3 regions of the Mesobacillus sp. MER 48 genome follow, and region 1 is predicted to be linked to each of the others. Evidence: riboswitches for the same ligand, from Rfam matches in the RefSeq annotation. Region 1 holds a riboswitch; each other region holds the start of a gene.

Region 1 (6,870 bases):
TCTTTTTTATGGCTTCAGCATATAAACCTGCAGACATTTTAACAAGTCAATCCATAAGTGGCTGCCAGTCTTCAGACTGATATTTGATGTTTTCTACTTCAAAACCAAATCCGTAAGCTTGGTCTCAGCCTTTTTTCATTTATGCCTCCGATGTGAGAGGGTGCTTGAAAAAACGCGGGAACTCTTGTCCGATGCCAATTTTTACAAATAATTCTCCGTCCCGTTTAAAAGGAAGTGATCGAAAGTCCAAATCCTTGTAGTCAGGTGTGTAATGAAAGACAACTTCCCCTACAGGAAGGATATTGGTGATATTCACCGGCGAGGTGCTGATTACATCATACAGTTGGACCTGACCGTTCTCTTCCGTGAAAATGACAATCGCGTCCTCTTTCTCAGCATAATAAAGATGGTCGGGAAAAACATTCAGGATATGGTACATGGTGATGCCGCCAGAGTTTGCAGTCGCAAAGGCCTGGGAAACTGGCGCTCTCCCATAAACAATTTTTTCAATCTGCTTAAGATCTGCCGGAATCTCCAGTTTCCTTAATCCTGCCCGGTCTGTATTAGAAGGAATTATCGTTGAAAACTGGTGCTCCTCAACCCGTTCAAAACCGAACTTCGGGTAAAAATCAAGCACGCTGTCATTGGCGAACAGATACATGTAATCATACTTTCCCTCATATTCGGCCAGCACATGGTTCATCAGACTTGCTGACAACCCTTTATGGCGATAATCAGGGTGCGTCATTACAGTACCAATTTGCAGGGCTTTGCGGCTTTTTCCAGCTATGATCAACTCAAGCTCATTGACCGATACATTCGCAACCACCCGACCGCCATCCGTATAGGAAAACGGAATATATCGACTTCCCCAATACCCTTTTTCATGCCAGTTGGTAAAATCAAGTCCGAAAATGTCGGAGGCAAGCTGGATGAAACTTTTCCTCAAAACATTATTATCACGATAATTGCTTACTAGCTTCATAGATCAAAACTCCTGTCACTTGAGGCAAACATATAGGTTTTATGATGGAACCGGATTCCATAAATCAGCCCCATCGCCAGCATATTGCCCATAAGCGAGCTTCCCCCATAACTGATGAAAGGCAGCGGGATTCCCGTTATCGGCAGCAGCTGGATAGTCATTCCGACGTTTTGGAAGACGTGGAAAGTAATCATGCTAATGACACCTGCACTAATATAGGTATTGAAAGGGTCATTCGTATCCAGTGCCGTTTTTGTCAGATGGTAGATAAGCAGAAAGTACAGGCTAATGACAAAACTGCCGCCGACAAAGCCGAATTCCTCGCCAATGACACTGAAAATAAAGTCTGTATGGCTTTCAGGAATATAGACTTCACTGCCATTGAGACCTTTTCCAGTCAGCATGCCAGAGCCAATCGCACTGAGGGATTTTAGCAGATGGTAGCCATATTCCGGGTAGCTCTCCGGATCAAGCCAGGCATAGATGCGCCCAAACTGATACGTTTTTACCCCCAGGTATTTTTTCAGGATCTCAGGCTTCCAGATGACGAGATACAGAATGCCGGCCCCAAGTACAGCTCCACCGCCATAGAGAGGCAGGATGATTTTCCACGTAATGCCTGAAACTAGGATGATTCCTGTGAAAATCGCAATCACGACCAGGGAAGTTCCGAGGTCAGGCTGCATCATGATCATCCCTAACGGTAAGGCGGTGATAAGGCCAAGCTTGATGAACAGCAGGAAATCTGTTTGGAGTGTCTTTCTAGGATGATTTTTATGGTGGGTATAGATGGCGCTGCTCAAGGCAAGAATCAAAAAGACTTTCATGAATTCAGAAGGCTGGATTGAACCGAATGGCTCGATGAAAAACCAGCTTTTGGCCCCGTTTCTTTCTTCGGCAATGCTGGCAGGAGCGAAAAACAGGAAGACGAGCAGGAAAACTCCGAAGCCGTATAAATACCAGGAGAGCTTGCGGTATTGTTCACTGTCGAACATCATTACTACTGCAATGATACCTGAACCGACGACATACCAGAATATTTGCTTATATAAAAAGTTCTGGCCAACATATTGCCCGGTCTTCTGGGCGCTATAAATGGCGAGACAGCTGGTCAGAAAAAACAGCATTAAGAGAAGTGTTAACGTCCAATCAAAGCGGTCGAATTTTTTTGTGGATTTATCCATTTGCTACACCCTGTCCAAAATCATTTTTACAATATCGTTTACCAGGTATCTTTCGCCTGTACGAGAATGTATTACCATTTTATGCTAGCAGACGAATATTATCCTCACAATCCCTGAGCAGGTAATATGTCCCTATAAGTATTAGACGAATGACAGGAGGGTTTAGTTTCTTTTGAAAAGGGATTCTTTTAACCGGAAAGGTGGATAATAATTATGTTTTTGAGGATTCAAAATAAGATATTTTCCACCGTTTTTGTTAGAATGGAAGAAGCGTCATTTGTACGGAGCCGCTGGCATTCTGCAGCTTAGAATTTTCCGGGAGGTTTTGCTGTTGAAAAAGAACCATCCTTATAGCAGGGATTTATTATATCTCCACATGAACGAACGGGACCATTATGTACTTTCGCACGGAATCGAATTCCATGAATTTTCGAGGTCGCTGCCTGATCCATTTAACCATCTTTTGCTGTTGAAGCATCGCTATGAGGATGGCGAATTCAACAGGCATACTTTATTTGAGTATGTACCAGGAGATAGTGCCGAAAAGCTGGTAGGAGCCAATGTACATGCATATGGAGATTTTTGCTGGATTGATTTTGAGGAAGTGGAAGCACTGAATGTGCTGACGGCCCAGGAAATTGCCGAACTTCTTTATCTCGGGCATATCAAGCATCATTTGAAGCTGCCTTTTTACAATCAGCTTAATAATCGTTTTGTGTACCTGTCCAATGAGGACGGCTGGTTCAATAAGATCTATTACCGCAATTTCAATGACTTTTTCCGCATGCTTGGCAATGTCCTGTCAGGAAAACTCGGAGAAATGAAACCGGAAAAAACGCTGCTTGGAATCCGGAAAAAGAAGTCCTATCCATCTGTAAGCAAGGAAATCCTGAAATCACTGATACCAGCCTTGAAGGAAGGGGCTGTGTTTTCGCTGAAGAATATCCAGCAGAACCGCAACAAGATTGAAATACCGATCTGGATTATCGGAGATTTTGCCAACATGGATGATATGCAGGATGAATATAAAGAAGCAAGCCGGAGCAATCCTGACGGCAGGCTTGTTTTCGATAAAAAGTTGAAGGAATGGAGCTTGCTTGCACAATAAGTCGAAAAAACAAAATTTTTGCAGCAGCTTTTGGCAATTCGTGTATAATGAGTTGGAGCGGAAAATTACATAACGATCTGAACAGGTGTCTTTTATAACAAGACTTAATAGGGAAGTTGGTGAAAATCCAACGCGGTCCCGCCACTGTAAATGGGAGCAAGCTGCAACATGCCACTGTACAAATGTATGGGAAGGCGCAGCGAGCATTGACCATGAGCCAGGAGACCTGCCTGTCCATTGCACCAAGCAAACCTACGAGGATAGGGAGGTGCCGACAGGCTTTATGTCTTTTTTGATAAAAACATTTGCTTACTCGGACATCTCCCCTTCAGGTGGAGATGTTTTTTATTTATATCGAAAAAACGGAGGAGAAGTAAATGAAGAAATTATTGTTGATATGGGTGGCGGCTGCCATGATCCTGGCTGGCTGCGCTACTGGTGCACAGCCAGAAAAAAAGGAAGGCGAAAAAAACGCGCAGGAACAGAAGACAGGATTTCCTGTCACGGTAAAAGATGCGTTTGATGAAGAAGTTGTCATTGAAGAAAAGCCTGAAAAGATCATTTCCCTGATTCCGAGCAACACGGAAATCGTTTATGCGCTTGACAGCGGGGACGCAATTGTCGGCGTCACAGATTTCGACAATTATCCAGAAGAAGCAATGTCTAAGGAAAAAGTCGGCGGAATCGAGTTTAATATTGAAAAAATGATCTCGCTGAAGCCGGATCTTGTCCTTGCCCCTGGGTCCACCGCAGACACGGCCAAAGAAGGTCTGCAGCAACTAAAGGACGCAGGAATTGCGGTTGTCGTGGTGAATGATGCGCAGTCATTTGAAGAAGTGTATCAGTCAATCGAGATGATTGGAAAATCGATTGGTGAGACTGAAAAAGCAGCCGAGCTAGTAGATTCGATGAAAAACAGCTTCACAGAACTGAAGAAGAAAGCGGAATCCATTAAGCCAGAAGAGCAAAAGACTGTATTTGTTGAGGTCTCGCCTGAACCGGAAATCTACACCGCCGGCAATCATACGTTTATCAATGAAATGCTTGAGTTGATTGGTGCGAAGAACGCTGCCGGTGACATGGAAGGCTGGCCGAAAGTCGACCCGGAAGTCATGGTTGAGCGTAATCCGGATGTCATTGTGACAACCTATGGATATTATACGGAGAAGCCAGTTGAGCAGGTGCTTGCGCGGAAGGGCTGGAACAATGTAAAAGCGGTCAAGGACCAGCAGGTATTCGATGTCCACTCCGATCTTGTTACCCGTTCTGGCCCAAGGCTCGCTGAAGGAGCGGAGGTACTTGCAAAAGCCATTTACCCGGACGTTTTTAAATAATAAAGGATTAGCATATGTTTTTGCTGCAGCATTTTTGATCATCTCAATGCTGCTGGGAATATCGATCGGAACGGTTTCCATTCCTGTACCCGCTATCATCAAAATCATTGGTGCTGACATTTTCCGTTTTCAGGGAGAGGGAATCGATCCGATGCATGCAAGTATTGTTATGGAAATCAGGCTGCCCCGCGTGCTGCTGGCAGGACTGGTTGGCGCGTCACTAGCGATTGCCGGTGCCGCGTTTCAGGGCCTGTTGCGAAATCCGCTGGCAGATCCCTATACGCTCGGGATTTCTTCAGGTGCCTCCATTGGTGCGGTCGTTACGCTGTTTTTTGGCCTCTCACTGCCGCTGATCGGTGCCTTCACCTTGCCGGTGCTCAGCATTCTGTTCGCATTCGCCACTGTGTTGTTTGTGCTGTTTTTTGCCCGGAAAGTCGACAGGCTGCTCAGGGTGGAAACCATTATTTTGACGGGAATCATTTTAAGCTCCTTTCTAGGGTCGTTCATTTCGCTTATGATTGCTCTCTCAGGCGAAGAGCTGAGGCAAATCATTGGCTGGCTGCTCGGCAGCGTATCGATGCGCGGCTGGGAGTATATAAAAATCATTTTTCCTTTCTTTATGATTGGTCTGGTGATTTTACTGGCAAATACAAGGGAACTGAATGCGATGTCCTTTGGCGAGGAACGGGCTCAGCATCTCGGCGTCAATGTCGAGCGTCGGAAGCTTTTGATTTTGCTGTCGGGTTCCCTTTTAACAGGTTCAGCGGTTGCTGTATCGGGGACGATTGGTTTCGTTGGTCTCGTCATTCCGCATCTGACCAGGACTGTCTGGGGACCTGACCATCGTCATTTGCTGCCGTTATCGGTGCTGATTGGCGGTGGATTCCTGATTCTTGCTGATTTAATATCCCGGACTATCATCGCACCCTCGGAATTGCCGATTGGCGTAATCACGGCATTAATCGGAGCACCGGTTTTTGCGTTAATTTTAATGAAAAATCGCAGGGAAAGAAGTGCTGGCCGATGATCACAGTGAAGAATTTGACAGGCGGATATGCGGGCGGCGAGGTGCTGAAGGAAATCTCCTTTGAGGTTGGCAAGGGTGAGTTGTTCGGAATTCTTGGACCAAACGGAAGCGGGAAAACCACGCTGTTAAAAATGATCAGCGGCGCTTTGGAATTCCGGGAAGGTGCCATCGAGCTGGATAGCCGGCCATTGACCCAGTATACACCGAAGCAGCTTGCGAGGATGATGGCAGTCCTGCCGCAGCATTCTGACCAGGCCTTCCCGTATAGTGTGAAAGAGACCGTTTCGCTTGGCCGTTATGCGCACCAGAAAGGGTGGTTCCACAGCTGGAGTGATGAGGATGAAGAGATTGTCCTCAAGGTGATGGACCAGACAGGGATCACCCATCTCCAGGAGAAATCGATCGTTGAACTATCCGGCGGCGAAAGGCAGCGGGTCTATCTTGCGCAGGCACTGGCACAGCAGCCGATGATTCTGCTGCTTGATGAGCCGACGAATCACCTTGATCTCAGCTTCCAAAAAGAGCTGTTGGACTTGCTGAAAAAATGGGCTTTAGAGGAGCAGTTGACAGTCGTCTCGATTTTCCATGATTTGAATCTTGCCTCGCTATATTGTGACAGGCTGCTGCTGCTGGATAACGGTGAGGTGCTGATTGTCGATACTCCTTCTGAGGTTTTAAAAGAAGAGCGAATCAAGGCTGTTTATAAGACACAGATCAAAAACCACCCGCACCCGGAAATCGCCCGGCCACAGCTGCTGCTTGTTCCCGAATCAGACGGCAATGAAGCTGCCAATTTTAAAATAGATGCCAGGTTTCTTGAATTCAGTCTCGACCGGATTACACTAAAGTCACCGATGAAATTAAGGACAATGTCTTCAGGAATAACGGGTGCAGGAATTGGCTGGCACAATTCCTTTGTACACCGTGTTGTCCCAATGGACTATAATTGCAGCGACCATAAAGCAGAAATGGCTGAGTATCTGCAGGCGAATGGTTTTCTGCCGAGCGAGACTGTTGCGATGATGACGGCTGTTCCTGCGGAAACCGCATCACGCCGTTTTTTCGAAGCTGACGGATTATCGATCTTCATTATGGTCTCGGCAGGCAATACGCATCGCGAGAGCCCAAGGAATATCAATACATGGCTGTTCATTAATGGCCGAATCTCTGAAGAAGCGTTTATCCAGAGCGCAATGACTGCAGCTGAGGCAAAAATGAGCGCCCTGCAGGAG
Region 2 (6,870 bases), on a different contig from region 1:
CAATCCGGTCCATCGCATAATCCTTTGAATTCCGTTCAAAAACGAAAATAAATAAAATCGTGAGGGCTACCTGATGCAATACCGTTTCATCACGCCTCAGCCATTTTGCGATGAATGTCCCACCTAACATCAATAGCCCCAGCATCCAGCCATTCATGCTTAAACGGCTGACAAGGTATACGGTTGTTATGACACCAATCACTGTCCCGATAACACGGTGAATCGAAAAAAAGATCGATTGATAGACGGTCGTCTGTAAGCATAAAACAACGGAAAGCGGCGCCAGGTAAGGGTGATCTGAGCCAACCAGCTTGGCTACCTCCCAGGAAATTGCCGAGGCAATAGCCATTTTCCAAATCAAAACGGTTTTATTTTCTAATTCTTTTAGTTGCATGCCATCATTCTCTCATTCGTTTTTCCGTTATTTTTCTATTTTCCATAGGTTCTTATACAGAGGAGGAAAGTCACTTTCTTATCAATTTGAAATTTCATTTAACAAGTGGAAAACTTTTCGAAAATCAGCTCGTCATTTTTCGTCACCCAGATGCCAGCATCATGAGTCATGGGCACAAAAAAGCCATGATCAGAATCATGGCTTTTTCCGTAAAATATATTTCTGGTAATTTTCCAAGGTCATTGCGTTTTCGGCCAAAACTCGGAATAATAGCCAGTTCGAAGCTAAAGGCTTTATCATATGCACTAGATACCAGGACCAATAGCCACCTCTAAAGCTCATCAAACCCATTCTCATCCGATGTTTTCGTGTACTGTCTTGATTTTTGCTCAAAGAAATCGGTCTTGCCAAGGTCTACCTCCTGATAAGCGATGATCCATCTTAGCGGATTGGTGCGATGACCTTCGAATGGCGCTGCAAATCCCAGCTGTTCTGCCCGTTTGTTGGCCATGAATTTTATATAGGCCTCCACGTCTGACATCAGCAGGCCATCGATATTGTTGCCGATAATATATTCAGCCCATTCAATCTCCAGCCGGGCAGCTTCCCGGAAGGCTGCAGTCCCAAACTCCCTCAATGATTGTGAGTCATACTTAGGGTTTTCACGGAGAATCTCTTTGAAAATCTTCTCAAATAATCCTACATGGAGCTGTTCATCACGGTTGATGTAGTTGATCATCGTGCTGGTGCCGACCATTTTCTGATTCCGCGCCAGATTATAAAAGAAGGCGAATCCCGAGTAGAAGAACAGGCCTTCAAGGATGACGTCATAAACGATGGAATGCAGCAGATTCTCGACATCAGGATTTTCAGCAAAATCCTTATACCCATCTGTTATAAACTCATTCCGCTTGCGCAGGATTGGTTCTGTCCTCCAATAGTCGAAGACTTCCTCTTGTTTCGATTTGGATACGATGCTTGACAGCACATAGCTGTAGGAATGATTATGGATCACTTCCTGCTGCGCCAGGATGATCATCAGCGCATTTAGACTAGAGTCGGTCAGGTAATCAGCCACCTTGCCGGCATAGTCTGTCTGAATGCTGTCAAGGAGGGCCAGAAGCCCAATTATTTTTAAAAAGGCGTCCCTTTCCTTTTCAGACAGCTGGGAAAATTGCTTGATATCCTTTGACATATTGATCTCAAAAGGGGTCCAGAAATTCCCCAGCATTCGCTTGTATTTTGGATATGCCCATGGAAAGCGGACATCATCCCAATTCAGGATATTTGAACTTTGCCCATTTATAATCCCTGTCGAAGCATTCGGTGCCCCAACATCTACAAGTGATCTTTTCTTTAATTGGGTCATGATTTTCCCTCCTCCCTTAGCTATGGCAGCTTTCACATTCATCAAAATCACTGCTCGACGTGGAGCGGACATAATATGTCGTCTTCAGCCCTGATTTCCAGGCATCCATATGCAGGTCCAGCAGCGCTTTTGCCTTGATGGTATTTTTCACATAAAAATTAAATGAAATGGATTGGTCGATATGGCGCTGGCGCCGCGCATTCTGTTTGATGCTCCAATGCTGGTCAACATTGTAGGCCGTCTTGTAAAACCACATTGTTTCTGCTGATAGATCAGGTGCAGTCACTGGAATCTTGTAATCTTTCTTTTCCTCAGAATATTCGAGCCTGAAAATTGGATCAATACTTGCTGTCGAACCCGCCAGAATCGATGTTGAAGAGTTAGGTGCCACCGCCATCAGGTAACCGTTCCGGATGCCATTCTGCTTTACCTCTTCGGCTAAAGCATCCCATCTTTCACCATTGTACTGTCTCTTCTCGAAAAACTGTCCTGTCGACCAATCGGAACCTTCAAAATAAGGATATGCCCCTTTTTCTTTTGCCAGCTCAAGGCTTGCGCTGATGGTTAAGCAGGCAATCTCTTCATAGAGGGCATCACAATATTCTGCCGCCTCTTCGCTTTCCCATTTGATTCCTTTCAGAGCCAGAAGATGGTGCCAGCCGAATGTTCCAAGACCGATTCCCCGATAATTCTTGTTGGTTATTTGTGCCTGCAGCACAGGGATTTCATTGATATCGATGACATTATCCAGCATCCTGACTTGAATATTGATCACTCGTTCAAGTACATCATCCATTACACTTTTGGCAAGGGAAATCGAGGACAGGTTGCAGACGACAAAATCACCAGGCTTTTTATAAATTAAAATTCTTCCGTCCTCGATTGTTTCTTCTTCAAGGAGAGTTGGGCTCATGTTCTGGGTGATTTCCGTGCATAGGTTGCTGCAGTAAACCATCCCTTTATGGTGGTTGGCATTCAGCCTGTTGACCTGGTCCCTGTAAAACATGTAAGGCGTGCCGGTTTCTAGCTGAGAGACCATGATCGATTTAAAGATTTCAATTGCCGGCACCACTTCACGTGACAACCCTGGATGAATGACGCATGCCCAATACTTTTCCCGGAATGAACCTGCACCCTTTTCCTCATCAAAATGATCTTCAAGCGAAAATCCCATTACCCGCCTTACTTCATGTGGATCAAACAGATACCAGTCGCCCCGCTTTTCTACCTGTTCCATAAATAAATCAGGAATGCAAATGCCTGTGAATATGTCATGGGTCCGCTGGCGCTCGTCTCCATTGTTCAGCTTTGCATCAAGGAACGGGAAGATATCTTTATGCCAGACATCAAGGTAAACAGCAATCGCACCCTGGCGCTGCCCTAATTGATCAACCGAAACCGCGGTGTTATTCAACTGTTTCATCCACGGGATCACTCCGGAACTGATCCCTTTGAAACCTTTGATATCACTGCCGCGGCTTCTGATTTTTCCCAAGTACACGCCTATGCCGCCGCCATTCTTGCTCAAGGTTGAGATATCCGTGTTGGAATCATAGATGCTTCTTAAATCATCCGCTACCGTATCAATAAAGCAGCTCGACAGCTGGCCATAGCTTTTGCCAGCATTCGCAAGTGTCGGTGTTGCTACGGTCATATAGAGATTGGACAGCGCCCAGTATGCCTCCTCTACCAATCCAAGCCGCTTTTCCATCGGTTCTTCTGCCAGCAAGGTCATCGCGATGATCATGAATCTCTCCTGCGGCAGCTCCGCAAAATCGCCTTTTTGAGTGCGTGCAAGATACCTTTCCGCCATCGTGGCAAGCCCTATGTAGGTAAATAATTTGTCTCTCTCGGGATCGATCACTTTTTCAAGATATTCGATTTCTTCCTGGGAATAAGCCTTTACTATTCGGCTATCATAAATCCCGATTCCTATCAGTCTATTGATTAAATCATAGAAGGATCCATAACCAACTCCTTCCCGAAAGCCTGCACTAAGCTTGTACAATTTCTTCAAGTAAAAGCGTGCTGCCACATAGGTCCAGTCAGGTTCAATACGGCCGATTCGTTCGACTGCTGTCAAAATTAACATGTTCTCGAGTTGATCGTCTGTCATATTCTTGGCTTCAAGGACCTGGTCGACCTTTTCTTTGAATGGTGAAAAATTTAATTGAGGGAACGATTGTTCAATTTCTGCAATCCGTTTGGCTGCATGATCATCCTTTACTTGAATTTTCATCGATGACTCCTCCTGCTTGTTTACTTTTTTTCTTTTCCAGCCTATGCTGCCTTCTCATGTCCGCCGTGTTGAACAGCTCCCATTCCTCAATACTTTCCGGAATGACCCCGGCGACCGGAACGGGCACACCTTTTTCATCCTTTGCCACCATGGTTAAAATCGAGGTGGTCGTCAAAGTCTTTTTACGCGTATTCAAGTTCTCGCTTTCCACTTTCACGAACACTTCCATCGACGTCCTCCCTGTTGAAATCACCACAGCTTCAAGCGTTAAGATATCGCCCACTACTGCCGATGACAGGAAATTCACTGAGTCAATCGAAGCCGTAACAACTGCCATCCTGCTGTGCTTCATCGCTGCAATCGCTGCGATTTCATCAATATAGGACAACACGGTGCCGCCAAAAATCGTTCCAAGATGATTCGTGTCCGGAGGCAAAACCAGCCGGTTCTGCAAAGTCCTGGACACATTTGTAGATAATCCTTCCATTCCTGACCTCCTGTTTGAAAAATGCTCCCTGAAAATGAGAAAAACCCATCTCGAAAGATGGGTTTAAGTAACGTTGATCAATTAACACCTCATATGTATCTGCAAAATTACATGAGCCTATCAATTTATCCCCGTAATACCTTCCCAATTCCCGAAGAAGATAACACGCATAAATATGGCAGGTCTCCTGACTTGTGCTTCACCCTACTTTAAGGCCTTCCCATCCATTTTTAAGACAGTGGTTCATCCTTATTTCGTCAGCACTTACAGTTGCGGGAACAGTTCTGGACTTTCACCAGATTCCCTATTAAGTCTTGTTCAGACACCATACTTACCGGCAATTTCAATATTTAGTTATATTAATCTCTTTCCAACACAATATATCGTGTTATGAATTGATAGTAAATCATCTCTGAGGGTTTTTCAACTATTTTCATAACAGCACGCCAATTATGAGTGTGGTCGATATATTGCGAAATGTGGTCGATAAATCTTTAAATGTGGTCGATAAAATCAAAAATCCGCTGATATATTTGGAAATGTGGCCGATATAATTAAATTTTCGCCAATAAATTGAAACGCTGATGCTTGGAACATAACCCCGCAAGCGGAGAATCCCATGGGGGCCGGCCACGCTCAACCTGAATTCGCTTATTATCAATAAATTTAATCAAACGTTTGATTAAACATTACGGGCACAAAAAAAATCCACAAGAAGAAGTCTTTTGTGGATTTAAGTTTTGGCCATGCCTCGAGCGCACTTATTCAATCATCTCGGATATTGTTCACCTACCAAAGATTCTATTTCGCATTCTCATCAGGCTGATGAATTCCGAAGACATTTCCTTCAGTATCGTTATAATATCCTTGCCACGCCATTCCAGGGAGGGCATATTTCGGTATTGACACATTGCCGCCGTTTTCGAGAATTTTCGCTTCAGTTTCATCATAGTTTTCTACTCCCATTGTGCATGCAAATCCATTTAATGCTTGGTTAGCTTCTGGAGGAGCACTCTGCCGCTGCATTAATGCACCATTGATTCCAGGCTCTTTTTCATCGCCAGTCACAGCACCGAAGTATGGCATTCCTGCATATTCACTCCAATCTTGAAATGACCATCCGAATACCTCTCCATAAAACTTCTTAGCCCGATCCATATCACTCACATGAATTTCAAAATGAACTAATCTACCCATGATAACCTCCTGAATAAAAATTAGATGCTATTTATGTATATCGTGAGGACAAACTTATCTCCCTTTATTATAGGATATCCAAACAAATATATTCAATATTTTAAAAAATCTAACTCTTTATTCATCACCATGTATTGGCAAAACGGTAGAATCCTTAATTTCCCTCAAAGCAAGGCTTGTTTGTATCCTGGTGACCCCCAGCTCATTCAGATTTCTAATAAATATCTCCAGGCCTTTGCGATCCTTGCAGGCAACCTTTAGCAGATAATCATACTCGCCTGATAAGCAATGACACTCGAGGACTTCCTTCATTGCTTCCAATGAACCTTCCAGTGATGCGAGCATTTCAGCCTGGTGCATATTGGTGCTTATAAATACAAAGCATAGCAAATCAAAACCAAGCTTCTCATGATTTAAAATCGCGACCTGCTTTTTGATATATCCTTCAGACTCCAATCTCTTGATTCTTGCATGAACCGCCGGTGCCGATAAATTCACACGCTTTGACAGTTCAAGATTGCTTAGCTGTGCATCCTTTTGCAGTAAATCCAAAATTCTAATATCCACATTGTCCAAAACTTTGCTGACAATCGACTCCATGACTCATCACCCTTTTCAATTATTCAAAAAACAGATCTAACCACTATTCGAAAATGAATTTTTTAAACTAAAAATCTATATTACTTTCATTTATTTCAAATAATATAAATTATACAAAATATCATTATGTTTTTTAACTAGAATGTTAAAATAATTCATATGAACAATGTCATTGTGCACAATGGCTCTTTTAGAAGGGGAGCTAAATGACGTGAAATATTATATCTTATTGCTACTGACCAGCTTTCTTTGGGGCGGTAATTTTATCGTGGGAAAAACGCTGGTTGAGCATGCTTCCCCTGCCACCCTGACCATCCTAAGATGGGCTATTGCAATCATCTTCCTGATTCCTCTTATCTGGCGGATAGAAAAAAAGCTGATTCCTCCAAAGGAATCGATCCTCCCGTTATTTTTGATGGGTGTCACTGGCGTGGCCTTGTTTCAGGCATTGCAATTTATGGCCCTGGAAAAGACGTCGGCTACCAACGTCGGTTTAATCTCGACGTTAAACATGTTTTCAATTGCTGCATTCTCTTTCTTTTTTCTAAAGGAAAAAATAAACTCTCTTCAGGTCCTTTCAATGG
Region 3 (6,870 bases), on a different contig from region 1:
ATTGTTTTGCATGGAAGTGAGCCAGTTTACTCCACGATCCCATGCCTGCCGGCAATCCACTTTCTCTGTGGCCAAAGTACGGATCGCCCTTAGTGCAGCGGTTGTGTCGTCAATATCTGGGTGGAACGTGTTCAGGTCCGCAAATCCCCAGCCTCCTGGTAACAGGTCTGGTGCATGATTGGCCCAATCCCCGTATTTGAGATGCTGACGGGAGAGAATGTATTCATTTGCTTTTTGAACAGTGTTGGATGAATAGGTAATACCGGATTCTTGCAGAGCATAATTAACCAAGGTTGTATTCCAGACCGTAGCCGTCGTGTACTGGCAGTGGAGTTTTCCGTCGATCCGGGTGGCCATTGCTTTCAACCCTTGCACTGCACGGGTAATCACCGGATGTGTAGTATGATAGCCTCTAGCCATTAAGGCAAAAATCATTAGGGTAGTACAACTGAAATAATTCAAGAAGGTACCGTCTGGTTCGAATCGGTCCAGCATATACTTTTCGGCACGATATAAGGCCAACTCGCGAAGGTTTCCATGGGATTTCAATCCCTTTATCCCTTGTTTAATCCAATTGATCAGCGAGCGCGCATCTTCTTCTTGATCTTCTGTTAAAAAACGAACTTCTTTGTTTTGAAATAAATCGGAGAGATCGGGTGATCGTGGTGTTCGCTTACGGAAATTCGTATTGGCGAGAATCAAAAAAGGGATAAGGTTGGCTCTTCCGTATACGGAGATGTCAAAAAGGTTGATTGGAAAGGAGTCTGGTATAAGCATCACTTCAATATTTATAGGGAGGTGCGGCCACTCACATTGTCCTGTCAGGGCCAGCATGATTTTTAGAAACAAATGGACTTCCGAGGCACCTCCGTTGGCCAAAATAAACTGCCTGGCTGCCTGGATTTCCGGATCCTTTTTATCCCGGTAACCAGAATAAAGAAGGGCATAATAAGCCTCCACAGTGGATGTTAGATCTCCTTTTTCTTGGTCATGAAACAACTTCCATGACCCATCCTCCTGCTGTTCTCCGGCAATCCGATCCACCAATTCTTTTATTAATTCTTCATCATCAATCTCCAATGTCCGTAATAAGATAATCATACTGCAGTCCGTTACGATCCCGGTCTCGAAAGGGTAATGCCAGGCACCGTTTTCTGATTGGTCCTGGATCAGCTGATCAACGATTCTGCTCATTTCCTTATATACCCGATGCCTCATTGAACCCATCCTCTCCCGAATATACATCTTTGTATTCATATTCCTTGTGCAAAATGAATATGCATTCCTTTGATGGGAATGAATGATCCACACAAAATGAACGTTTATGAAGGATGATGCCGTTCTTGCTTAAATCTTTCTCAGATGTAAAAAAAGAATTAAAGAAAAAGTCGAAAAAGAAAGCTTTCGGTCATCTGCCTGATTTATCAGAAAAAGATAAAGGATGGATTTATTTTATAAAAGAGCAGACGAGACAACTCAATCGAAACAATGTAACACGGACGCAGGCTTATTTTCAGTTTTACCAACAACACCCTGAAATCCATTGGGCTTTCCTCGGACATATGGTATCGCGAAACGTCGGATGGAACATGACGGATTTAAAAGGGGAGTTGCTGACAAAGCTTTTATCTGATAAGGATCAGAAAGACCTTTTTTCCTTTTTGGAGCGCGGCAGCTGGTTGATATTTCAAGATGTGTATCCTCAATTTTTGATCTATGACCTGAGTGTGAGAGGCAGAAAGGAAATGTTCCATCTTTTACGGTACTTTCATGTTTCCACCTTCATGGAAACGATGTGGCGTTATTTTTGGAATAGTGGTGATCAAGCTGCATTGGCGTTTGCGATGGTGATCAATGAACAGAGCTATCTGGAAAAAAGATTGATCCAAAATCAGCATTATAAAAAAATCGTAACAGGTACGGTCAGCTTTAAAATGTACGATTTTTTGAATTTCAACAATATCATTTTTCCCTGTTGTGCCGGGAACAAAAAGGTGAAAGCTTCCCTTAACGGCGGCACGTTACGCTACTTCACTTCGCTCCACGAGAGAATTTTATTTGGAAAAAAGTTGTATTCGCTTCTTTTTCAGCAAGAAAGAATTCTGGCTGGGGTCTTGAAATGGGCCCAAGAACATCCTCACACAGGCTCAAGGAAAGATTATTGGCCTCATTTGTTTAATGATATAAATGAATCTTTCCCCCGGTCCTTTTATAAGCGTCGGATCAAGAATTGCGAGTTAAGAAAGGGTGCCGAGCGGTTATACAGCCCGCCCTTGAAATACACCTGGCCGGATACCCGTCATGAAGAGGCAGAGAGCGGGGATTGGTTTGAGGATTGGCATGTCCTCGATTATTTTCATAAGGAAGTCAGTGTGGATGGAGAAATTTTAACTAATTATTGCAAAACAATTGAAAAAATCGAACTTGCGGTCATGGCGAAGGAAGCCATTCTATTGCGAGAAGAATAATCAAACATGAGCAGTTTCTAAACAATATTAGGATAGTCATAACTTTAAAATCAAAAGGCTATATTGATGTCTTTTGATTTTTTATTTATGGTATCCTACTGCTTTTGACCCTTATTAAAATTTAATTTTAGATAATTTATCTAAATTCACACTTTTTTCGACACGAATTGTGTATAATTGATACCAGCGGAAAATTTAATACATAAAGAATCTGGTGTCTGCTAAACGAATTTTAATAGTTTAGAGACTTAATAGGGAAGTTGGTGAAATTCCAACGCGGTCCCGCCACTGTAACTGGGAGCTTCAAGCTTTATGCCACTGTACTGTTTGTATGGGAAGGCGCTTGATAGCAATGACCAGAAGCCAGGAGACCTGCCTGATTCTTCGCGTCACAACCTACGAGGATAGGAGGTGTTTGGGAACGATTCTGGCTTTTTATTAGAGGAACCGATACAAACATCTCCATGAGTAAAATGGAGGTGTTTTTTTAGTTTTATAGAACGGTCTTATTTTGTTGTGCAAAAAGTTTACAGAAACAAATCGAAATGATAATTCGGAGGAATGACAGATGAAGAAGTTGAATGCCTTTTTATTCGCACTATTATTAACAATTGGCGCATTGGCAGGGTGTGGCAATGTTGAGCAGTCGAACGCGGAGAAGACAAATAAAACTGAAACGGTTCAACAGGAAGAAGCAAAGTTCCCTGTTAGCATAAAGGATGGGACCGGACAAGAAGTCACAATCGAATCGAAGCCTGAAAAAATAGTTTCCCTGATTCCAAGCAATACAGAAATTGCATACGGGTTAGGTCTTGATGATCAAATTATTGGAGTTTCTGATTTTGATAATTTCCCTGAAGAAGTGGCCGAGAAAGAGAAAATTGGCGGAATGGAATTTAATGTTGAGAAAATCATTTCTTTAAAACCTGATCTGGTCCTTGCACATGCTTCAGGTGCACATACGTCTGGTGCTGGCCTCCAGCAGCTTAAGGATGCCGGAATCACTGTTCTTGTCGTTAACGACGCAACGACATTCAATGCAGTTTATGAATCGATCAGCATGATTGGTACTGCCTCAGGTGAACAGGAAAAGGCCGATACTTTGATTGCAGACATGAAGAAAAAGATTGAAGAAATCAAAACACAAGCAAAGGAAATCAAAGAAGAAGACAGAAAGTTGGTATTTGTTGAAGTATCACCAACACCAGAAATTTATGCAGCTGGCAAGAATACCTTCATTGACGAAATGCTGCAAATCATTAATGCGGATAACACTGTAAAAGAAGAAGGTTGGCCAAAGCTGGACCCAGAGGCCATCATTAAGAGTAATCCGGATGTGATCATCACGACGCATGGATACTATACGAATGAGCCGGTGAAAAATGTGATAAGCCGGAAAGGCTGGGACAAGATTACCGCTGTAAAGGAAAACCGTGTGGTTGATGTTCATTCCGATAAGGTGACAAGAACTGGGCCGAGACTGACAGAAGGAGTAGAGGAGCTTGCCAAAGCCGTTTACCCGGATGTTTTCAAATAATTTACAGACGAACACAAAAAAGCAGCCACAGTCAATGGCTACTGCGCAGGAAATAGTCTTGAATCCAGCAGCCGGCTCAGATGAACCAGCACAAGTAAAATTAGGAGAAAATCATCTTCAGATGAAGCAAGATTACATTGTCTTGAATTCTCCGATCCCATTAAGAACGATGTCTTCCGGAGTTGTCGGAGCGGGAACCGGCTGGTACAGCACTTTCGTAAACCGGCATGTGGATAAAGGGTATGACTGCAGCGACCATAGGGAAGAAATGATCCAATATTTGAAGGGGCAGGGATTACAGCCTGAAGATACAGTCGGGATGATGACGGCAGTGATGCTTGAAGATGTATCCTATAAGCACTATCAGGCAGAAGGATTTTCAATCTTTATCGTTGTTACGGCAGGTGTTGGAAACGCTGTAGACGCCACGAAAAGCAGTGAGTATTATTCTTTTGATATGTCGCCTGGAACGATAAACATTTGGATATTCGTCAGCGGAGAACTGACTGAGGAAGCTTTCATTCAGAGCATCATGACAGCTACTGAAGCGAAGACAAAGGCGCTTCACGATCTGGAAATAAGGGATAAGCTATCAGGGTCAGTGGCAACAGGAACATCCACTGACAGCATCCTGGTTGCCTCAACACAACGGGGGCAAAAAATTGACTACGCCGGCACGATTACTCCCCTGGGACGAATCATTGGCAGGGGAGTCCATGAATGTACCGTGGAAGCAATCAGGAACAGCAAGAAAAGGGTGAAGACATGATCTTTAATCACCTTATCGCCGTGACACTGGCGGTCATTCTTGATTGGTATATTGGTGATCCGCCTGACTGGCCGCATCCGGTGAAATGGATGGGAACGCTTATTTACAAATTAGACAGTAGAATGAATAGAGGCAGCGGCAGAAAAGCCAAAGGAATGGCAATGGTCGCTGCCGTCATGTTAATTGTTGGAGGCATCGGTATTCTGCTTACATCATTCTTTTACTTCCTGCATCCCTTAGCAGGAATCCTTATGGAAGCTGTGATGATTTCAACTGCCATTGCCCAAAAAAACCTGAAAGAAGCTGGATTATCGGTCTATTATCCACTTTCAAATCATGATTTAAAAGAATCGAGGCAAAAGCTTTCCTGGATTGTTGGCCGTGATACAGAGCAGCTTGAGGAACCAGAAATCGTCCGGGCTGCTGTCGAGACAGTTGCCGAAAACACGAGCGACGGCATTACAGCCCCGCTTTTCTGGGCGGTGCTTGGCGGTGCTCCGCTTGCGCTATTGTATCGGGCAATTAATACCTGTGATTCGATGGTGGGCTATAAAAACGAAAGGTATCTAGATTTTGGCTGGGCATCAGCGAAACTGGATGATCTGGTGAACTGGGTGCCTAGCAGGATTACCTCACTTTGTATGGTCACGATGAACCGCCCGCTTTACAACACAAGAATTGCCGCCTGGAAAATGGTCAGGCGCGATGCCAAGAAGCACCCGAGCCCAAACAGCGGCTGGGGCGAGGCAGCGGTGGCAGCCATATTGGGAGTACAGCTCGGAGGCACCAATTATTATAAAGGGATTATTTCAGAACGCGCTAAGATGGGTGAAGCACTTGTTATATTAGAGAAAAATCATATTTTAGCAGTAAATAAAATCGTAACAGCTACTGTTCCGCTTTTTCTAGCAGTGCTGTGGCTCGGGGGGATTCTTGTTGAAGTGGCCATCTCATGGTGCCAATCCACACTATTTATTTGAAGCGATGAATCTGCCGGTTCCGAACGAAAAGCTGGATTTCAGCGCCAACATTAATCCGCTGGGTCCGCCTCCTGTGTTAAAAGAGAATTGGTTGCGGCTTCTTGAGTCTGTTATGGAATATCCGGATCCACAAGGAACGATTTTGAAAAGTAAGATTGCAAAAAGGGAAGGATTGCAGGAAAGCCATGTCCTGCTTGGGAATGGTGGTGCTGAAATCATTTCACTGATTGGCAGGATGCTTGCTGGTAAGCGTGCGGTAATTGTCCAGCCTGCTTTTTCGGAATATGAAGAAGCTTGCAGGGTAAGTGGCTGCCATGTAGAATACCACCAGCTAGCAGTTGGATGGGAATGGACGGATGATGGTTTAAATGAAAAGCTAAAGAGCGCTGATGCTTTATTTCTTTGCAATCCCAATAATCCAACTGGAGTGTATTATTCAAGGTCCATTATCCTTTATTTGCTGGAGGAATGCAGGAGGCATCAATGCATGTTGATCGTAGATGAGGCGTTTTACGACTTCCTCGCAGAATACGAATCTATCACACTTGACATAAAGGAATATCCTAATCTGCTCATCATCCGTTCGATGACAAAAATGTTTGCAATACCTGGCCTGAGGCTTGGCTACTTGCTTGCAGATCCAGCTGTCATTAAGAAGATAGCAGCATTCCAGCCGCACTGGAGCACAAATGCGATTGCCTTGATGGCGGGTGAATGGTGCCTCGACAGTGAAGCATACATAAAAGAAACGATAGCCTTAGTCGAAAAGGAAAGAACGCGGCTTTTCCATTTTTATCAAAAACAGGGCCTACTTGTTTCTTCATCCAGAGTGAATTTTTATCTCCTAAAGGATACATCCCTTGATGACCAGCATTCCTTCCTGCAATACCTGCTTCAGAAAGGAATGATCCCAAGACATACTGTGAACTTTCCCGGACTTGAAGGAAAATGGCTGCGTTTTGCTATCAAGGGCCCTGAAGCCAACGACAAATTGATGGGGGAGGTGGAAAAATGGCTGGACAGTCGTCTTTGATTTTTATCAGCGGTGGTGTTCGCAGCGGCAAAAGCCGTTTTGCCGAAATCCTTGCAGGAAGAATGAAAGCAGAATATTCTGGA

Evidence for each region. Region 1 has a riboswitch for cobalamin ahead of M3593_RS21490 (ABC transporter substrate-binding protein). Riboswitches for the same ligand answer to the same signal wherever they lie in the genome.
Region 2: it holds a riboswitch for cobalamin, as region 1 does, so the genes downstream of both, M3593_RS19490 (acyl-CoA thioesterase) here and M3593_RS21490 (ABC transporter substrate-binding protein) in region 1, are expected to answer to the same signal.
Region 3: it holds a riboswitch for cobalamin, as region 1 does, so the genes downstream of both, M3593_RS10900 (ABC transporter substrate-binding protein) here and M3593_RS21490 (ABC transporter substrate-binding protein) in region 1, are expected to answer to the same signal.

Annotation. Positions count from the first base shown of each region.
Region 1 covers NZ_JAMAUR010000010.1:26,939-33,808, reverse strand. Annotated here, with positions in the region: gene M3593_RS21505 (GNAT family N-acetyltransferase) at 140-985, opposite strand; gene M3593_RS21500 (FtsW/RodA/SpoVE family cell cycle protein) at 982-2,169, opposite strand; gene M3593_RS21495 (hypothetical protein) at 2,501-3,277, shown strand; cobalamin riboswitch at 3,344-3,525, shown strand; gene M3593_RS21490 (ABC transporter substrate-binding protein) at 3,655-4,611, shown strand; gene M3593_RS21485 (FecCD family ABC transporter permease) at 4,577-5,638, shown strand; gene M3593_RS21480 (heme ABC transporter ATP-binding protein) at 5,635-6,870, shown strand, end outside.
Region 2 covers NZ_JAMAUR010000007.1:44,150-51,019, forward strand. Annotated here, with positions in the region: gene M3593_RS19475 (FUSC family protein) at 1-394, opposite strand, end outside; gene M3593_RS19480 (ribonucleotide-diphosphate reductase subunit beta) at 726-1,763, opposite strand; gene M3593_RS19485 (ribonucleoside-diphosphate reductase subunit alpha) at 1,780-4,002, opposite strand; gene M3593_RS19490 (acyl-CoA thioesterase) at 3,980-4,489, opposite strand; cobalamin riboswitch at 4,650-4,834, opposite strand; gene M3593_RS19495 (VOC family protein) at 5,291-5,686, opposite strand; gene M3593_RS19500 (Lrp/AsnC family transcriptional regulator) at 5,804-6,286, opposite strand; gene M3593_RS19505 (DMT family transporter) at 6,498-6,870, shown strand, end outside.
Region 3 covers NZ_JAMAUR010000002.1:922,225-929,094, forward strand. Annotated here, with positions in the region: gene shc (squalene--hopene cyclase) at 1-1,218, opposite strand, end outside; gene M3593_RS10895 (DUF2515 family protein) at 1,335-2,468, shown strand; cobalamin riboswitch at 2,664-2,862, shown strand; gene M3593_RS10900 (ABC transporter substrate-binding protein) at 3,037-4,005, shown strand; gene M3593_RS10905 (adenosylcobinamide amidohydrolase) at 3,971-4,774, shown strand; gene cbiB (adenosylcobinamide-phosphate synthase CbiB) at 4,771-5,754, shown strand; gene cobD (threonine-phosphate decarboxylase CobD) at 5,711-6,787, shown strand; gene M3593_RS10920 (bifunctional adenosylcobinamide kinase/adenosylcobinamide-phosphate guanylyltransferase) at 6,766-6,870, shown strand, end outside.